DNA from 4 places in the Aminobacter sp. P4_D5 genome. Region 2 is predicted to be linked to each of the others. Evidence: riboswitches for the same ligand, from Rfam matches in the RefSeq annotation. Region 2 holds a riboswitch; each other region holds the start of a gene.

Region 1 (2,196 bases), on a different contig from region 2:
GCGACGGTGGTGAGGAAGCAGGAAGACAGCTGCGGCCGCAGCGTGCCGGAATTGAACAACGTCGGCGTCGAGGCCATGAAGTCGAAGGACGACAACAGATCGTAGATTTCGATTGCACGGGCCTCACGATCGATCTCGCGTGCCGCAAGCCCCATGGCGACACGCATGAAAAAGGCTTGAGGAAGCTCGAAACGCTTGCCAGTGGCGTGCAGGAAATAGCGGTCATAGAGTGTCTGCAGCCCGAGATACTGGAATTGCAGGTCACGCTCCGGCTTCAGTGCCGCGCCCAGGCGGACGAGATCGAAGCGGCCAAGTTCGGGATCGATCAGCTCGACCGCGATGCCGGTGGCGATAAAGTCGGCGAAATAGGAGGCATAGCGTTCTGCCATTTCGCCTTGCGTCGCCTGCTCGGACCTGCCGGCGACGAGGCTCAGTGCCTCACGCCGGAGGCGGTCCATCAGCAGCCGGGCGCTGACGAAGGCGTAGTTCGGCTCGGTCTCGACAAGCGTTCGCGCAGCCAGAATCGGCGCCAGCGAAAGCTCGTCGACCGTGATGCCGTCATAAAGATTGCGCTTGGTCTCAGCCAGGATGGTATCCGAAGAGACTGCCTCAAGCCCGTCGCACGCCTCGTCGACGATACGGGCCAGGCGTGTCTCGTCCAGCGGCAACAAGCTGCCGTCATCGGCCTTGACCTGGAGCGTCGGTGCGGCGACCTCGACACATGCCGTTTTGGTGGCAGCCCGTTCGCGCGCCCGCTCCTCGCGGTAGAGCACATAAGCGCGGGCGACCTTGTGATGCTCGGAGCGCATCAACGCCAGCTCGACCTGGTCTTGGATTTCCTCGATGTGGAAGGTGCGGCCGGCGTCTGCCCGTCGCGTGAGCGCGGCAAACACCTGCCCGGCCAGCTCGCCGACGACGTCGTGGACGCGGCGCGAACCGGCCGCCACCGGGCCCTCGGTGGCGAGAAACGCCTTGGTCAGCGCGACCGTGATCTTGGTCGCATCGAACGGTGTCACCGAGCCGTTGCGCCGAATGACCCGGTAGCCAGGTTCGGACGCGGTCTCGAAACCACCCTGGCTGAAAGCTGACTGAATCCTGTCGGTCCCGGTAGTTTGAAGTGTAGTGGTCGCCAACATCATCTTCCCCGATGGTTTGGGGCGAAGGCCTTCAGCGGACGCATGCTGAATCTCGGCCGGCGCAAGCCGGCAGAACGCAAGCGCACCACCGGGACACCCCGCCCGTGGACGTTCAAAATCTATCGCGGCAGGTCTCCTGGCTCGCAGGTCATTGCCGCTGTCTGGCCTTCCCAGCGCTCCATGGCGCCAGTGGCGTTACTCGACAGCAACTCACTGCTTACAGTTGCGGGGGCAGCACCGGCATTGCGAACTCGCTCACCGGCTTCCCTCTTAGCTTCCAAGCCTAAAACAGACTCAGAAGAACCACGACGCCTATATCTAGTATGGATGACGACGCCATTGTCAATTAATGGAGAGAGGAAATTTCAAACCTCTGAAGGCCTCCTCGAATTGTGTAGTGACCGGAGCCACTCGCTAGATCGTTTGAGTGGGGATCTTGAAACCTTGCACGATCAGGGCACGAACAAGCAAACCACCATCGAAGCGATTGCGCTGGCGATAATCAACCCCAGCGACCTGCTGATGCTAGCTGTGGGCGCGAACCCGCGAATCTCGCGTAGGTCACGACGCATAGGCGAAACTGCCGCCACTGGACGACATTGAATGGGTAAATTTTCAGACGCGCTCAGTATCCCGCGCTGCAGACGGCCGATACCAGAGCAAAAAAGTCAGAGTATTGGACATGCGATGGGCGGTCTCGCCCATTCACCTGTACTCATCCGAATGCGGGTATTGAAATGCTCAAAGGGACAGTGAATCCTGCTGGCATTGGGAAGCGCAACTTTGTGGATTCAGCTCGGGACGCAGGGCATGATCGCAACCGACTTCGAAGGCCGGCTCCGACAAGTACTTCCGGACCAATGGGAGACGATAGCGCCACTGGCAGATCAGATCAGAGAAGCTTTCGTCTCCGAGGGGTTCGACGTACCGGATATACCGAACTCAAATTTCGAGACGTTCCAGACAGGGACGGACAGCCCCATTCCGAAACAGCGCACGCACTGGCGCAACATCGTCTATAGTTGGAGTACGCTGTACAAGGCGATCCCAAACATGGTTC
Region 2 (2,196 bases):
TGTTGTCGGCAAGGCCGAGCACCAGCATCATCTCGGTCAGGTTGACGTCATGCGAGACGGCACGCTTGGGGGCTGCCTCGAAGGTCAGGTCACGGTTGCAGGTCTTGACGGTGACCGGGAAGCTGCTTGCGGCGGCTGCGGCACAGCCGGCGAAAAGTGCCGCGGCGATAAGGGGAAGTCGGCGCATGGTGGCTCCTTGAGTGGTTTGTTGGGTTCAGCGTTCGAGATGGAAGGAAAAGCGGGGCCGCCCGGTGACGGGATGGCTGTCGAGCGTGGTTCCGACCGAAAAGCTCTCGCGGATGCGTTCGGGCGTCAGGATGTCGGTGGGGCTGCCCGCGGCAACGGCCTGGCCGCCATCCATCACCAGCACGCGGTCGGCATGCGCCGAGGCAAGGGCGAGGTCGTGCAGCGACACAATGACCGTGCAGCCGAGCGTGCGCAGTAGTTCGAGCACTTCGAGCTGGTGGCGGATGTCGAGATGGTTGGTCGGCTCGTCGAGGATCAGAAGGTCGGGCCGCTGCACCAGCGCACGCGCAATCATCACGCGCTGCTTTTCGCCGCCCGACAACGAGCCGAAATCGCGCGCGGCAAGCTTGGTCAGGCCGAAGAGCGCCAGTGCTGCCTCAACCTGCGCATAATCATCGTCGCCGGTCCGCATGCCTGTCGCATGCGGTGTCAGGCCAAGCTCGGCGATCTCGGCCACCGTCAGGCCGAAGTCGGAAGCCGGTTCCTGCAGGACGGTTGCGATGCGGCGGGCGCAATCGCGCGGCTTAATCTTCCATATGTCGGTGCCGTCGAGCCTGACAGTTCCGCCGCTCGGGCGATGATAGCGATAGAGGCAGCGCAGCAGGCTCGATTTGCCAGCACCATTCGGCCCGACGATTGCCAGCAACTCGCCGGGTGCGACGCGGATGCTTACGGGTGCAAGGATCTGGTGCGAGGGACGAGGTCCCCAGCATACGGCATCGATTTCAAGCTCAGCTGGAGTGTCGCCGACGAGACGGCTAGCCGCATGAACACGGTCGAGCATGCCTTTTCTCCGTGAAAGCACGGAGCAGGCGGAACGATCCGATCAGCGAACCGAAACCTATCGAATAGGCAATCGCCATCATCATCATCTCCACGGCACACCCCGGCCGGTTTGAATTGCACAGATGATGGCAGGTCTCCTGGCTCGCGGGTGATCGCGCCTCGGAACCTTCCCGGCCTCGCGGCCAGTGGCATGTCTCCGAATTGCTATCCGCTCACAGTTGCGGGGGCAGCCACGGTTTCGCGTCGAGCGACGTCTCACCGTGTTCCCATTTAATCCCGTTGCCCGAGTCAGGCATCAGGAACCATCACCGCCGTGGCTACAGCAGCGGCGAAGTGCTGACAATCGATAAAGCGTCATGCGGCTTGCTCGATTGCGTCACGCTTGTCGAGTGTGAAGGACAATAGCGCCACGCCGAAGGCGCAAAGCGCGATCGCCGCACCGACAAGCGGCAGGTCGGCGTAGCTCACGCCCCAGGAAATGGCGGCACCGCCAATCCAGGCACCGGCGGCGTTGCCGGCATTGAACGCGCCTTGGTTGAGCGTCGCGGCAAGGTTCGGCGCTTCCGAGGCGGTCTCGACGACGCGCATCTGCATCGGCGGCACGATGACGAAGGTGATGACGCCCCACATGAAGACAAGCAGGATCGCCAGTGGCGCGCTCGTGCTCCAGGCAGCGAAGGCGACATGGATCGCCGCCATGACGATCAGCGCTCCAAGGGCCGTCGGCATCAGCTTCCAGTCGGCGAGCTTGCCGCCGATGATGTTGCCGATGGTCATGCCGCCGCCGAACAAAAGCAGGATCCAGGTCACCGAATCCACCGATACGCCGGTGACGTCGGTGAGGATCGGCTTGATGTAGGTGAAGACRGCAAACAGGCTGCCCGAGGCGAGTGCGGAGATGATCATCGCCAGCCACACCTGGAGCTTGCCCAGCACCTTGACCTCGCCCGCGATCCCGCCCTTGCCGGGAGGTGCGACACCTGCCGGTACCAGAAAGGCAATCGCTGCGACCGAGATCAACCCGATGACAACGACAGCGTAGAAGGTCATGCGCCAGCCATAGGCCTCACCAAGTGCGGTGCCGCCGGGAACGCCCAGAATGTTGGCGAGCGTCAGGCCGGCAAACATCAACGCGATGGCGCTGGCACGCTGGTTCCTGGGCAC
Region 3 (2,196 bases), on a different contig from region 2:
CCTTGCCGTGCGCGGTCTGCACGATCTTGACGGCGCGCGACAGGTGCTCGCCGACAATGGCGTTGGCGCGCGCAAGGCCGGCCTCGTCGAGCAGGTCGCTTTTCGACAGGATGATGAGGTCGGCGCAGGCGACCTGGTCTTCAAACACTTCTTCGACCGGATCATCATGGTCGAGCGTCTCGTCCTGGGCGCGCTGGGCGGCGAGCGCGTCCATGTCGGCGGCGACCTTGCCTTCTGCGAGCGCTGGGCCGTCAACAACGGCGATGACGCCGTCGACCGTGACGCGGCTCTTGACCGTGGGCCATTGGAAGGCCTGGATCAGCGGCTTGGGCAATGCCAACCCCGAAGTCTCGATCAGGATGTGGTCGACACGTGGCGAACGCGACAGGATCTGGTCCAGTGCGGGGACAAAATCGTCGGCGACGGTGCAGCAGATGCAGCCYTTGGCCAGTTCGACGATGTTTTCCTCCGGGCAGGTGTCGATGCCGCAGCCTTTGAGGATTTCGCCGTCGATGCCGACATCGCCGAACTCGTTGACGATGATGGCGAGGCGCTTGCCCTTGGCGTTTTCGAGGATGTGGCGGAGCAGCGTCGTCTTGCCGGCGCCGAGAAAGCCGGTGATGACGGTACAGGGGACGCGTTCGACGGAGGCGGTCATTTGTCTTCCTTGATGAGGTCGAGGGGAGGGATGCGCGCGACAAGGCCGCGCTTGAGGCTGTCGGGACGGCCTCGCCACGGGATCAGGCCGTCGGTCGAGGTGGCGAAGAGTTTTGCGCCGGTGATCAGGTCGTCGCCCGAGCTAATGGCGAGATCGCCGAAGACGTAGCTCCATGAGCCGTCGCGCAGGATCGCCGCACTCAGGCGGCGCTTGCAGTTGCCGAGGCATTCGACGCTGCGCACCGTGATGCCTTCTTGTGCAGCGGCGGCGCGTGTGGATTCGGCGAGCTTGGCGCCTGCGCGGGGATGAGCGTCCGAGCCGTTTTCGTCGCGGCAGGATGAGCAGACGAGAATCGTCACATCCGCTGCGGCGCGCAGGTCGGCGCCATCGCTGGATGCGTCCAAAATTTCGACAGAGAGATTGTCGTCGAGTTCCAAAATACCAGGCTCCTTGCCTGGGACACCCGCCAGGCGATCGGATCAATGTTTCAGACGGCAGGTCTCCTGGCTCGCGAGTCGTCGCCTTCGTGCCGCCTTCCCGGGAGGACATCCCAGTGGTTACCGGTCTTGGCTCGTCGCTTACAGTTGCGGGGACAGCCGCGGATTTGACGCCAAAAGCGCCGCACCGCATTCCCTCTTAGCTCCTCCCCTTGCCGGGAGGAGACCGTCTGGGTCGATTTAMGCTTTCGCGAGGGGTGGAGTCAACGTGAGGGAGCGACCCGCAATGTCGCTCAGCGCCGGTCCGAGATCGCCGGCCGGTGTGACCTTGATGCTTTCGAGGCCAAGCCAGTCACGCATCTGCTGCAGCTCTTCATAGAGTTCGGCCGCCGTTTCGGGCGGGGCGCAGGGCTCCGCATAGGCGGCATGGACGCGCAAGACACCGGCTGGGCGGTCAGCTTTGAGGTCGACGCGCGCGACGATTCGTTCGCCGAGCAGGAAGGGCAGGACATAATAGCCATACTGGCGCTTTTCGGCCGGCGTGTAGATCTCGATTCGGTAGCGGAAGCCGAACAGGCTTTCGGCGCGGCTGCGTTCGAAGACCAGCGGATCGAACGGCGCGAGCAAGGCGCGGGCACTGACCTTACGTGGAATGCGGGCCTGGGCGTGCAGGTAGGCCTGCTTGTCCCAGCCCTCGACGCGGACGGGAATCAGTTCGCCCGTTTCGACCAGCTCTTCGAGGCGACCTTTCATTTCGGCGGGCGACAGGCGGAAGTAATCACGCAGGCAGGCGGCCGTCGCGACGCCATGGGCCCGGGCGGAGATTCGCAACAGTTCGCGATGCGCGTCGGCCGGGGCAGGGATGGGACTGTTGTAAATGCCCGCGGGCAAGACTCGCTCGGGCAGATCATAAAGTCGCTCGAAGCCACGGCGCGAATGGGTGGTGATGCGGCCAGCCCAGAACAGCCATTCGAAAGCGTGTTTTTCCCGGCTCCAGCCCCACCAGCCGCCCGAACCTTTGGCGCCTTCAATCTCGGAAGCGGCGATCGGGCCGCGGTCGACCACGTGGCGGAAAATCTCCTCTATGTAAGGCCTGTTCGC
Region 4 (2,196 bases), on a different contig from region 2:
GTGGTCGACGAGGCACGCGAGGCTGGGATCGAGCATTTCATCTTCGTCACCGGCCGCAACAAGGCGGTCATCGAAGATCATTTCGACGTCCAGTTCGAACTCTACGACACGCTGGCACAGCGCGGCAAAATCGAACAGCTTGAACGGCTGCAGCGGCTCCAGCCAGGGCCGGGCCAGACCTCTTTCACCCGCCAGCAGGTGCCGCTTGGCCTTGGCCATGCGGTTTGGTGCGCGCGCGAACTGGTCGGCGACGAACCTTTCGCACTGCTTTTGCCCGACATGATCATGCAGTCGGAAAAGAGCTGCATGCGCGAGATGGTCGAGCTTTACGCCGAAACCGGCAGCAATATTATCGCCGTGCAGGAGTGCGATCCCGCCGAGACGCACAAATACGGCATCGTCGGACAGGGCAAGGCCGTCCACACCGGCTTCGAAATCGAAGGCATGGTGGAAAAGCCGAAGCAGGGTACGGCACCCTCCAACCTTTTCATCAATGGCCGCTACATCCTGCAGCCTGAGATCTTCAACATCCTGGCAAGCCAGGAGCGTGGCGCCGGCGACGAGATCCAGCTCACCGACGCGATGCTGAAGCTTGAAAAGCAGCAGCGTTTCTACGGCTACCACTATCGCGGCCGCACCTTCGACTGCGGCTCGCCGGAAGGCTTCGTCGAAGCCAATGTCGCATTTGCCCTGTCGCGTTCGGATCTCAGCAAAAGCATGGCCGGTGTCATCGAAGGCTTGCTGCACGAGATGAAGCCGGGCCGCTAAAGCGGCTGCAATGTCGCCCGCGCGTCAATTTTGGGCGCGCGGAGCGATGGCCATCGGGGCCTGCTCCAGATAGACATGTCCTGCCAGGTGCCCGCAGCGATGCGGGAGAATCGGGAACACGGTGCAAATCCGTGGCGTGCCCAACGCTGTAAGAGGGACCGTATCGGCAAAAGCCACTGTTCATCTTGAATGGGAAGGTGCCGACAACGGGTTGAACTCGAGCCAGAAGACCGGCCCGGCAGAAATCGTCCTCCGCATGGTCAGGCGGGGGAAATCGATTGCTCGCAAGGGGATACGCGATGCCGGCTGACCATTTAAATTCCAATTGTTTCGACCAAGCTGCACAAGATGCCGTCTACCGCGCCATCTTCACGCGCCGCGACGTGCGCAGCCATTTTCGGCCTGACCCACTGAGAGATGAGCTGCTGGCGCGGCTGCTGATGGCTGCCCATCACGCGCCGTCGGTTGGCTTCATGCAGCCATGGAATTTCATCGTCCTCCGCGATGCCGAGCGCCGGCAGAAAGTGCGCGACCTGTTCTTCGCCGCGCGCCAGCAGGAACTGCCGCACATCGCCGAGGAACGGCAGGCACTTTACCGCAAGCTGAAGCTCGAAGGCATCTGCGAGACCCCGCTCAACCTTGTCGTCACCTGCGACCGGAGCCGCTCGGAAAATTCGCCGCTTGGACGCTGGCACAATCCGGAAATGGATCTCTACAGCACCGTTTGCGCCGTGCAGAATTTCTGGCTGGCGGCGCGTGCCGAAGGTGTCGGCGTCGGCTGGGTCAGCATCCTCGACCGCGAGGCGCTGAAGCAGCTGCTAGGCATTCCAGATCATGTCGTGCCGGTGGCTTATCTCTGCGTTGGCCGGGTCTCCGAATTCGCGCAAAAGCCCGACCTTGAAAGGCATGGCTGGGGCAGCCGCCTGCCGCTGGCCGATCTCATCATGAGCGAGGTGTTTTCCGGTGGCGGAGAAGAAGCGCTGAAGGCGATTGCCGCCGAACTCGTTGCCCCTGAATCCTAGCGCTGGATTCTCATCCCGAGGAACACTGTGTTGGTCGTGCTATCGCGGTTGGGCAGTGTGCTGGTGAACGTTTCATGGCGCAGCCTGCCGGTGAGGCCGGCATAGCGGTTGAGCCACCAGGTCATGCCTGCTTCGGCGGTCAGCGTCAGATCGTGGTCCTCGGAGTCGGCATAGTCGCGCCAACCGGCGCCCACGGCTGCCATGCCCGTGAGGTTCGCGCGGATTTCACGCTCGACGCTGAGACGCCCAGCATAGAGAATCGAGCCGCTTTCGCCCGGAGTGGTCGAGCCTTCCACGAAGGTTGCGCCGTTGAAGCCAACGATGGTGCCACGGATCGGCGACCATCTGAGGTCGGCGGCAAATGTCGGTTCGGAAATGGTCTTGAGGCGCTCGTCATCGAAGTTTT

What was found. A riboswitch is a leader RNA that binds a small molecule or an ion and turns the genes downstream of it on or off. The one in region 2 is predicted to bind cobalamin.
Region 1: another riboswitch for cobalamin. It lies ahead of AC1DWF_RS16700 (ribonucleoside-diphosphate reductase subunit alpha); the one in region 2 lies ahead of AC1DWF_RS21555 (ABC transporter ATP-binding protein).
Region 3: another riboswitch for cobalamin. It lies ahead of AC1DWF_RS11285 (DUF1636 family protein); the one in region 2 lies ahead of AC1DWF_RS21555 (ABC transporter ATP-binding protein).
Region 4: another riboswitch for cobalamin. It lies ahead of bluB (5,6-dimethylbenzimidazole synthase); the one in region 2 lies ahead of AC1DWF_RS21555 (ABC transporter ATP-binding protein).

What each region holds. Positions count from the first base shown of each region.
Region 1 is NZ_JBFUIP010000071.1:11,302-13,497, reverse strand. Features, by position in the region: gene AC1DWF_RS16700 (ribonucleoside-diphosphate reductase subunit alpha) at 1-1,136, opposite strand, end outside; cobalamin riboswitch at 1,246-1,459, opposite strand; gene AC1DWF_RS16695 (hypothetical protein) at 1,947-2,196, shown strand, end outside.
Region 2 is NZ_JBFUIP010000115.1:13,046-15,241, reverse strand. Features, by position in the region: gene AC1DWF_RS21560 (ABC transporter substrate-binding protein) at 1-187, opposite strand, end outside; gene AC1DWF_RS21555 (ABC transporter ATP-binding protein) at 215-1,030, opposite strand; cobalamin riboswitch at 1,143-1,354, opposite strand; gene AC1DWF_RS21550 (MFS transporter) at 1,387-2,196, opposite strand, start outside.
Region 3 is NZ_JBFUIP010000040.1:21,820-24,015, forward strand. Features, by position in the region: gene cobW (cobalamin biosynthesis protein CobW) at 1-658, opposite strand, end outside; gene AC1DWF_RS11285 (DUF1636 family protein) at 655-1,095, opposite strand; cobalamin riboswitch at 1,135-1,341, opposite strand; gene AC1DWF_RS11290 (winged helix-turn-helix domain-containing protein) at 1,336-2,196, opposite strand, start outside.
Region 4 is NZ_JBFUIP010000039.1:1,247-3,442, forward strand. Features, by position in the region: gene galU (UTP--glucose-1-phosphate uridylyltransferase GalU) at 1-768, shown strand, start outside; cobalamin riboswitch at 837-1,021, shown strand; gene bluB (5,6-dimethylbenzimidazole synthase) at 1,068-1,790, shown strand; gene AC1DWF_RS11000 (outer membrane beta-barrel protein) at 1,787-2,196, opposite strand, start outside.